DNA from 3 places in the Mesorhizobium sp. LNJC391B00 genome. Region 3 is predicted to be linked to each of the others. Evidence: predicted binding sites of a transcription regulator. Region 3 holds the regulator's gene; each other region holds the start of a gene.

Region 1 (3,277 bases), on a different contig from region 3:
ATGGCTTGGTTTCCGTTAAGCAAGGGATCCCAGGCGATGCCGAGACCTCTCAAGGCGTAGGCCAGCGAACCGATCGAGGGGTTGAACAGAAACAGCCACAACATGCCGGCAATCGCCGGCGCCACCGCATACGGCCAGATCAGCAGCGTGCGATAAAGGCCTTTGCCGCGCACCACCTTCTCGGCCATGACGGCAAGCAACAGGGCCACACCCATGGCGACCATCGCGGTCGCCAGAGAGAACACCAGCGTAACTTTGATCGAGTTGAGGTAGGCCGGGTCGGCCAGCACCTTGCGAAAATTGGCGAGCCCGACGAACTTGCTCTTCAGCCCGAACGGGTCTTCCCTGAGCATCGACTGGTAGAGCGCCTGCCCCGTCGGCCAGTAGAAAAAGATCAGCGTAATGGCGAGTTGCGGCGCCACCAGCAGATAAGGCAGGGTCTTGTTGGGAAAGACGACGCGTGGAGACAGGGTGATTCCCTCGCTGTGCAGGAAATCGTCCACGCGGGTCCGCGTGGACGAGGTTCAACTGACAAATCGCTTCAGTTTCCGATCGCTTCCTGAATCGCCTTGTTGCCGCGTGCGACCGCGTTGTCGAGCGCCTGCTGCGCAGTCTGCTGGCCGGCCAGCATCTTCTCGAACTCCTCGTTCTCGATGTCGCGCACCTGCGGCAGGTTGACGAGGCGCACGCCCTTCGAGTTCTCGGTCGGCGCCTTGCCCAGCATCTGCAGGATCGGCGTCTCACGGCCCGGGTTCTTGTCATAGAAGCCGGACTTCTTGGTCGCCTCATAGGCAGCGAGCGTCACCGGTAGATAACCCGACTTCTGATGCAGATACTCCTGCACTTCGGTCTTGGACAGGTAGGAGAAGAACGCCGCGACGCCCTTGTATTCCTCGTCCGATTTGTTGCCGAACACCCACAGGCTGGCGCCGCCCGGCGTGGTGTTCTGGGGCGCGCCCTTGGCGTCACTATCATAGGGAAGCTGGCCGATGCCGTAGTTCATGCCCGACTTGACGATGTCACCGAGACCCCCCGACGATTCGGTGAAGATGCCGCATTCTCCGGCAAGAAAGATCTGCTTGGCTTCGGATGTACGGCCGCCATATTTGAAGGTGCCGTCCTTGGCCAGGTCGGCGAGCGCCTGGAAATGATTGACGAAGATCGGCGCATTGATCTTGAGCTCGACGTCGGTTCCGGCAAGTCCGTTCTGGTTGGTGCCATAGGAAACGTCGTTCCAGGCCGCGAAGGCCTCAAGGTGGATCCAGGTCAACCACGTCGAGGTATAGCCGCAGGAAGCGGCGCCGCTCGCCTTGATCTTCTTGGCGGCTTCCCACACCTCGTTCCAGGTCTTTGGCGGGTTGTTCACATCAAGCCCGGCCTTCTGGAAAATATCCTTGTTGTAGTAGAGGATGGGCGACGAGGAATTATAGGGGAAGGACAGCATGGTCCCGTCCGGCTTCGAATAGTAACCGACGATGCCGGGCAAATACTGGCTCTTGTCGAAGGTCACGCCGGCGCTGGTCAGCACATCGGCCACCGGTTTGATCGCACCTTCGGCTGCCATCATGACGCCGGTACCCACGTCGAACACCTGGATGATGTCGGGCGCTTGCCCCGCACGATAGGCAGCGATGCCGGCATTCAGCGTTTCGGGATAGGTGCCCTTGAAAACAGGGAGAATTTCATAGTCGCTCTGGCTGGCATTGAAATCCTTGGCGATCTTGTCGACCACCTCGGCATTCGCGCCGGTCATGGCATGCCACCAACTGATCTTGGTGGCGGCGAAGGCGGAGGTGGTGGAAAGCAGGGTCAAGGTGGCGGCAACACCGGCCGCAAAGCCGAACAACTTCATGTTTCATCTCCCGTTTGTCATTGGCGAAAGGGGCACTCCCGCAAAGGCAATATGTGTCGCTGATGACAATCGGACAACGGATTTGTTGCTGTTTCGTGAATTTCATACCCGGCTAACTTCGCGCCCCTTCGCCTTGCAACGAGGACAGAGAGAAATGCCAAGCCGGCTCAGCGATAGAATGGGGCATGGTGGGCCTGCAAGGATCGCCGACCGCCCAGCGATGCGTGAAGGGCCCGCGTGACAGCGCCACGCACCTGCACCGTGCGGCCGCCATACCGGCGCTCGGCCAGATCGAGATCGGCCGAGCGGCATCGCGCCAGGCGCTGCTGTAACCGTGCGTCTGGAATGAGACAGGATCGCCGCAAGGTACAACCCGAAAAACCCGCTGTAGTTGTAGTTCGCATAACCGATTCTTCGTCAAGCGCGGCATACTAATCAAGTGGACGGCTTGATTGCTGTGGGAGAGCAGGTGGGGCGAGATGCTGACGGTCTATAATTGTATCGTGCATGAGCACGATCTGAGACTGGTCGCACTGGCAGCGCTCATTTGCGGTATTTCTTCCTTCTCGGCGGTCAACCTGCTTCGCCATGTCGACCGCTCGAGCGAGCGCAACCGCTATACCTGGCTGATGATAGCAGCCACTTCCACCGGCTTCGGTATCTGGGCGACGCACTTCATCGCAATGCTTGCCTTTTCTCCCGGAATCCCCAACGCCTACAATACGGAAATGTCGGCGCTTTCGCTCGCCGGTTCCGTCGCCCTGACCGCTGCGGGCATGTGGATCGCCACCTTGCGCCGGGGCATCGACTACCCTCTGGTCGGCGGCGCGGTCCTCGGCGCTGGTATCGCCGCCATGCACTATATCGGCATGGCCGCCTTCGAGGTCGAAGGGCGCATCGTCTGGAACCCGCTGCTGGTCGGCGTCTCGGTGCTGACAGGCGTCACCCTCGCCGCGCTGGCGCTGCTGGTCGTGTTGCGACGGCCGTCCATGCAGGCCACAATCGCCGCCGCCATCCTGTTGACGCTGGCGATCTGCAGCCTGCACTTCATCGCCATGGGCGCGGTGTCGATCTTCCCGGACTCCTCCATCGAGATATCGCAGTTCACGGTCGAACCGGTGTCGCAGGCCTTCGCCGCCGCTGCAGTCAGCATGGCTATCCTGGTGCTTTCAGCCGCAGCATTGTGGATCGACCTTCGCTTCCGGCGTCACAAGCTCGAGGCCGAGCGCATGCACGGCCTCGCCAACGCCGCCGTCGAGGGGCTGATCGTCTGCGACGGCGCCCGCATCGTCAGCGCCAATGACAGCATCGCGGCACTCACCGGCATTGCGCCGGAAGTGCTGAACGCGATGCTGCTTGGCGACCTCTTCGGCGAACGCACCGCGGCCGGCATGTCCGACTGCAGCGGACAGGCACAGGAAGCCG
Region 2 (3,277 bases), on a different contig from region 3:
TGCCGGCCTCGGCCGCGTCGACCAAGGCGCGCACGATCGGGCTGTCGTTGGAGGTGCGGTAGAGCGTCTGCTTGATTGCCACCACCTCCGGGTCGGCCATCGCCTGGCGCAGGAACTGGACCACCACGTCGAAGGATTCATAGGGGTGGTGGACGACGATGTCCTTCTCGCGGATGGCCGCGAAACAGTCGCCGCCATGCTCGCGGATGCGCTCGGGAAAGCGCGGATTGTAGGGGGTGAACTTCAGGTCGTCGCGCGGCACGGCGACGATCTCGGAAATCTGGCTGAGCGCCAGCGGGCCGGTCAGAACGCTGATGCGGCTCGAAGAGACGCCAAGCTCGCCGGCGACGAACTCGCGCAATTCGCCGGGCATCGACTTGTCGAATTCGATGCGGATGACCGAACCGCGGCGGCGCCGCTTCAGCGCCGTCTCGAACAGGCGCACGAGATCTTCCGACTCTTCCTCGACCTCGATATCGCTGTCCCGGATGATGCGGAAGGTGCCGGAACCCTTGACCTCATAGCCGGGGAACAGCTTGCCGATATAGAGGCCGACAGCCTCCTCCAACGGAATGAAGCGAACGTGCTGCTTGCGGTCGGGCAGACGGATGAAGCGCTTCAGCGCCACCGGCAGGCGCAGAAGCGCGCTCATCTCCTCGCCATTCTTGCGATGGCGCAATTGCAGCGCCATCGAGAAGCCGAGATTGGGAATGAACGGAAACGGATGCGCCGGGTCGATCGACAGTGGAGTCAGGACCGGGAAGACCTGGTCCTGGAAATGATCTTCCAGCCAGACTTTCTCATCCTTGGTCAGTGCATCGCGGGTGATGCTCTCAATGCCTTCCTTGTTGAGCAGCAACATCAGCGCCGAAAGGCTGTTCTGCTGGTCCTCCTGCAGCCGCTCGACCTCGCGCAGCAATTGTTCCAGCTGCTGCTCCGGCGTGCGGCCGTCGGGGCTCTTGAGCGCAATGCCTTCGCGCACCTGGCCCGCAAGGCCGGCGACGCGGACCATGAAGAATTCATCGAGATTGGCGGCCGAAATCGACAGGAAACGGACGCGTTCGAGCAGCGGATGGTGCTCGTTCTGTGATTCCTCGAGCACACGCCGGTTGAACTGCAGCCAGGAGAACTCACGGTTGACGAACCGATCGGGGTTGCCGCCCTCGGGGCTCGCCACCTCGACATTGATGAATTCGCTCTGCACCGGCTTCAGTTCGTTCATGGTTCCTGCTCTTCCCCGCCAACCGTCCCTTGGAGCGCCGCTGGACGTGCCATGCCTCTAACACGCTTTTGTGACGCATGGCCCTTCGGCGAAAACCATTCCGATTTCAGGGACATGCACTTAACCGGCTCACCGTATCCTCTGACAGGCTTTTGCGACAGTTTCATTTCATCGATCTTGCAAACAGGTCTGTTATGTTCCAGATGCTTTTCGACGAGATCAAGGAGACGACGATGGCAGGCGGTTCCATTCCCCACTTCCAGAACGATGCGGGCCATCCGGCAATCGACATCGGCGTCAAGGAATTCATGTGCACCGGCGCCAACCCGCCCTTCGACCATCCACACGTGTTCCTCGACATGGGCGACGACAATGAAAAGGTCTGCCCCTATTGCTCGACGCTCTACCGCTATTCGGCGAAGCTGAGGGCGACGGAAACGCTGCCGGCCGGTTGCCTTTATATCGACCAGGCCGCCTGATCCTTCCGCGACAAGCCCGATGGAAGACATCAGGTCCCGGCAGGTCATAATCGCCGGGGCCGGCATCGCCGGGCTGACCGCTGCCCTTGCCTTCGCCGGACGGCGTTATCCGGTAAAGCTGATCGAACAGGCACAGCACCTAGACGCGGCCGGCGCCGGCATCCAGCTTTCGCCCAACGCAACACGCATTCTTGGAAAACTCGGCGTGCTCGACCGGCTGCTGCCCGCAGCGTTGCGGCCGGAAGCGGTCGTGCTCAAGGACGCCGGGACGCTGCGCGAACTGGCGCGGGTACCGCTTGGGCAAGCCGCCGAAGCGCGCTGGCAGGCGCCTTATCTCGTCGCTCACCGCGCCGATCTGCAGGCAGCGCTGCTGGCGCAAATGGCCGAACGGCCGGAGATTGAGCTCATCACCGGCGCCCGCGTGACCCGCATCGTCAAAGACGCGCAATATGTCGCCGTGACCGCCGAAGTGGACGGCCGCGAGATCGAGGCACGCGGCAAACTGCTGGTCGGCTCCGACGGCGTCTGGTCGGCAGTCAGGGCGCAACTCGCAGGCGAGGACTTCGTCAAAAGCCGTTTTTCGGGCGAACTCGCCTGGCGAGTCACGATCGCGGCCGAGAGCGCCGCCGGCGAAGCCTTTGTCGCGATCGGCGCCGCCGACTGCGTCACCACGTTCCTGCATCCAGGCTTCCACATGGTCGCCTATCCCGTCAGCAAAGGCCGGGCCTTCAATCTCGCCGCCTTCACCAAGGGTGAGCGCATGGCCGAAGGTTGGTCGGGCCATGCCGATCCCGCGATCCTCACGGCTGCCCTGCGCGGCACCGCGCCGGGCCTGACGAAGCTCGTGGCACTGGCCGGCCCATGGACGGCCTTTCCGATCCACACCGTCGAACAACAGCGGTGGACGAGCCCGCAGGGCATCGCGCTGATCGGCGACGCTGCGCATGCGATGACGCCGTTTGCCGCACAGGGCGCGGCAATGGCGATCGAAGATGCCATCACGCTTGCCGACGCTATCGCCGATTTCCCTGGCGATCTGCTCAGAAGTTTTCAAATCTGGGAAAATCTTCGGCGGCCGCGTGTCGCCAAGGCCGCGCGTCGTGGGGCCGTAAACCGCCTCGCCTGGCATGCTGCCGGCCCGGTGGCGATCGCCCGCAATCTGTTCCTGGCCATGCGCTCGCCCGACAAGCTCGCCGCCGACCTCGACTGGCTCTATGGATGGCGAGCGGACACTCGGCAGTCTAGATCGTCGACGTAGCGATCCTTCCCACCCCCCTCTGTCCTGCCGGACATCTCCCCCCGCAAGGGGGGAGATTGGATGTCGCCGTCGCCTTCGCCAAAATCGCCGGCGTTGCAGCAGGAGCGCCGCGGGCAAAACGGCTGATCTCCCCCCTTGCGGGGGAGATGGCCGGCTGGCCAGAGGGGGGTGCTGTCCCGCTGACTTCAAAAGATCCAGCACTGTCGCGGTGCGATGAAGGACTGCTAGTTATGAAACCGCATTGAAAATCCCAGCGAGGCCGGCAGCGGGTTCCACCAGCCGGTGCGCAGGCCGGCGGTGCGCAGGCCGGCGGCTGTC
Region 3 (3,277 bases):
GATTGCGGCGACCACCGGCCTCAGCCATTCGACGATATCGGCAATCTCGTCTGATCTAATTCAAGAAGGCATCCTGATTGAAGGCAAGCCTGGCGAGACCGGCTCGCTGAAACGCGGCCGGCCGCAGGTCGGCCTTGGCCTCAACCCGGAAGCGGCGGCGGTCATGACCGTGGTGCTGTCGCTGAACTTCCTCTCCGTCACCGTCATCGACTATGCCGGCCAGGTGGTCGCGGAAGAACAGCGCCGGCTCGACACGCTGACCATGCCGCGCGACGAGCTGATCGGCGAATGCGTAGCAATCGTCGGGCGGCGTCTCGCGGACCCGGACCTCGATGTCCAGAGCATCGCCCGCATTGCCATGGGCATCCAGGGCATCACCGATTCGCAGGCGCGGGCCATGCTGTGGTCGCCAATCACGCCACTGACCGACATTGCCTTCGCCGACATGTTGGAAGCGGAATTCGGCATTCCTGCCACCATGGAGAACGACTGCAATATGATGGCGGTGGCCCTGCAATGGCGCCAGCCCGAGCGCTACCGCGACAATTTCATCGCGATCCTCTTGTCGCACGGCATCGGCATGGGGCTGGTGCTGAAAGGCGAACTGTTCACCGGCACCCATTCCTCGGGCGGCGAGTTCGGCCACATGATCCACCGTCCGGGCGGCGCGCTCTGCCGCTGCGGGCGGCGCGGCTGCGTCGAGGCCTATGCCGGAAACTACGCCATCTGGCGCAGCGCCAAAATGATGAGCGAAGATGCCGAGCCGGTCGATATCGGCGACGCTGATATGCGCGCACTCGCCGCGCGCGCCCGCGAAACCGATGGCCCGGAGCGCGAAGCCTATCGCAAGGCCGGTGAGGCGCTCGGCTTCGGCCTCGGCAGCCTGTTTGCGCTGATCGACCCGGCGCCTGTCGCCATGGTTGGCGTCAGCGCCGCCGCCTTCGACCTGATCGAGCCGGCATTGCGCGAAGCGATCGCCCAGACCGCCGGCGGCCAGCACTCGAAGTCGATCTCCTTCGACACCGAGCCCAACGAGCTGCCGCTGATCCGCGAAGGCTGTGCCATGCGCGCGCTCGGCTTCGTCGATCAGGAGATTTTCGCGCCGGGCATTCAGGCCAAATCCGGCAAGCATGTCGCCTGAATGGCCGGCAACGGCGCGACGCGCAGCATCCTAGTCTTCCCTGATCGCGTAGCCGGCGCCGCGAATGGTACGGATGACATCCGGCATGCGGCCGTTGTTGACCGCTTTGCGTAAGCGCCCGACATGGACGTCGACGGTTCGCTCGTCGATGTAGATCGTCTCGCCCCAGACATTGTCGAGCAGCTGGCTGCGCGAGAACACGCGGCCGGGATGGCGCATCATGAATTCGAGCAGCCGGAACTCGGTCGGTCCGAGCCTGATCTCGCTCTTCTTGCGGTAGACACGGTGCGACTCGCGGTCGAGCACGATGTCGCCGACCTTGAGCACGCTGGACAGCACTTCCGGCTTGGCCCGGCGCAGCAGCGCCTTCACGCGCGCCATGAACTCCGGCGTCGAGAATGGCTTGACCAGATAGTCGTCGGCACCGGTGGACAGGCCGCGCACGCGATCGCTTTCCTCACCGCGCGCGGTCAGCATGATGATCGGCAGCCGCTCGGTTTCGGGCCGCACTCTAAGCCGCCGGCAGAGCTCGATGCCGGAAACAGCGGGCACCATCCAGTCGAGCACCAGGAGATCGGGCACGTTTTCCTGCAGGCGGATCTCGGCCTCGTCGCCGCGTGTCACCACCTCGACGTGATAGCCTTCGGATTCGAGGTTGTAGCGGAGGAGCACGCCTAGCGGCTCCTCGTCCTCCACGACCATGATGCGTGGCGCGATCATAGGCAGTTCACCCTCATCAGGCCGGCGTGGCCATCGCCGTCTCGTCCTGCTTCGGACGATTGGCGGGCAATTGCTGGCCGGTCAGCACATAATACGCATTTTCGGCGATGTTGGTGACATGATCGCCGATGCGCTCAAGATTCTTGGCGCAGAACAAGAGATGCGTGCAGGCGGTGATGTTGCGAGGGTCTTCCATCATGTAGGTCAAGAGCTCACGAAACACGGACGTGTATTTGACGTCGATGCGCTCGTCGTCATTCCTGAGTTTTGCAAGAGCTGCCGCATCGGTGGCGGCATATTCCTCGACGACGCCTTGCACCTGGATCAGCACCAGCTGCGCCATGGCATCGATGGAGTGCGAGAGGTCGCGCGGCGTGACGCTCAAGCCCACGGTGCCGACGCGTTTGGCGATGTTCTTGGCGAGATCGCCGATGCGCTCGAGGTCGCCGGCCATGCGGATCGAGCCGACCACGGCGCGCAGATCGTTGGCCATCGGCTGGCGCTTGGCGATCAGCGTGATGGCGCGGTCGTCCAGTTCGCGCTGGCGCGCATCCATGATGGCGTCGTCGGAAACGACACGCTGTGCCAGCGCATTGTCCGAATTGAGCAGCGCCCTGGTCGAGCCGCTGACCATCGAGCCTGCCAGATCGCCCATGTCGCGGATCAGCTTGCTGATCTGCCCGAGCTCTTCATCGAAGGAGGCGACGGTATGTTCACCCATGATCTTGGTCCTCGTGCCTGAAAATTCACCCGCCGGACGGCTCAGCCGAAGCGGCCGGTAATGTAGTCCTGGGTGCGCTTGTCGTCGGGGTTGGTGAACATCTTGTCGGTGGCGCCCTCCTCGACGAGATAGCCGAGATGGAACATCGCCGTGCGCTGCGACACGCGCGCCGCCTGCTGCATCGAGTGGGTGACGATGACGATCGTGTAGTTCTGGCGCAGTTCGTCGATCAGCTCCTCGACACGGGCGGTGGCGATCGGATCGAGCGCCGAGCAGGGCTCGTCCATCAGGATCACCTCCGGCGACACGGCGATGGCGCGCGCGATGCACAGGCGCTGCTGCTGGCCGCCGGACAGGCCGGTGCCGGGCTCCTGCAGGCGGTCCTTGACCTCGTTCCAGATCGCCGCCTTCTTCAGGCTCTGCTCGACGATCTGGTCCATGTCGGACTTGCGCTTGGCCAGCCCATGGATGCGCGGGCCGTAGGCGACGTTCTCGTAGATCGACTTCGGGAACGGGTTGGGTTTCTGGAACACCATGCCGACGCGGGCGCGCAGTTCGACGACATCGATGTTCTTGTCGTAGATGTCGTCTTCATCGAGCGTGATCTTGCCGGTCACCCGCGCCGAATCGATGGTGTCGTTCATGCGGTTGAGGCAGCGCAGGAAGGTCGACTTGCCGCAGCCGGACGGGCCGAT

What was found. The regulator PhoB, encoded in region 3, activates phosphate uptake and scavenging genes when phosphate is short. The targets are predictions, from matches to a motif close to TGTCATNNANCTGTCAT.
Region 1: the regulator PhoB is predicted to act here: its motif matches at 1,915-1,931, upstream of ugpB (sn-glycerol-3-phosphate ABC transporter substrate-binding protein UgpB).
Region 2: the regulator PhoB is predicted to act here: its motif matches at 1,377-1,393, upstream of X750_RS148320 (RNA degradosome polyphosphate kinase).

What each region holds. Positions count from the first base shown of each region.
Region 1 covers NZ_AYWI01000013.1:76,845-80,121, forward strand. The annotation lists gene ugpA (sn-glycerol-3-phosphate ABC transporter permease UgpA) at 1-470, opposite strand, end outside; gene ugpB (sn-glycerol-3-phosphate ABC transporter substrate-binding protein UgpB) at 542-1,852, opposite strand; gene X750_RS139815 (EAL domain-containing protein) at 2,332-3,277, shown strand, end outside.
Region 2 covers NZ_AYWI01000006.1:282,794-286,070, forward strand. The annotation lists gene X750_RS148320 (RNA degradosome polyphosphate kinase) at 1-1,222, opposite strand, end outside; gene X750_RS148315 (zinc-finger domain-containing protein) at 1,456-1,701, shown strand; gene X750_RS148310 (FAD-dependent monooxygenase) at 1,721-2,959, shown strand; gene X750_RS148305 (TIGR02117 family protein) at 3,184-3,277, opposite strand, start outside.
Region 3 covers NZ_AYWI01000011.1:122,281-125,557, reverse strand. The annotation lists gene X750_RS141080 (ROK family protein) at 1-1,141, shown strand, start outside; gene phoB (phosphate regulon transcriptional regulator PhoB) at 1,172-1,861, opposite strand; gene phoU (phosphate signaling complex protein PhoU) at 1,878-2,582, opposite strand; gene pstB (phosphate ABC transporter ATP-binding protein PstB) at 2,624-3,277, opposite strand, start outside.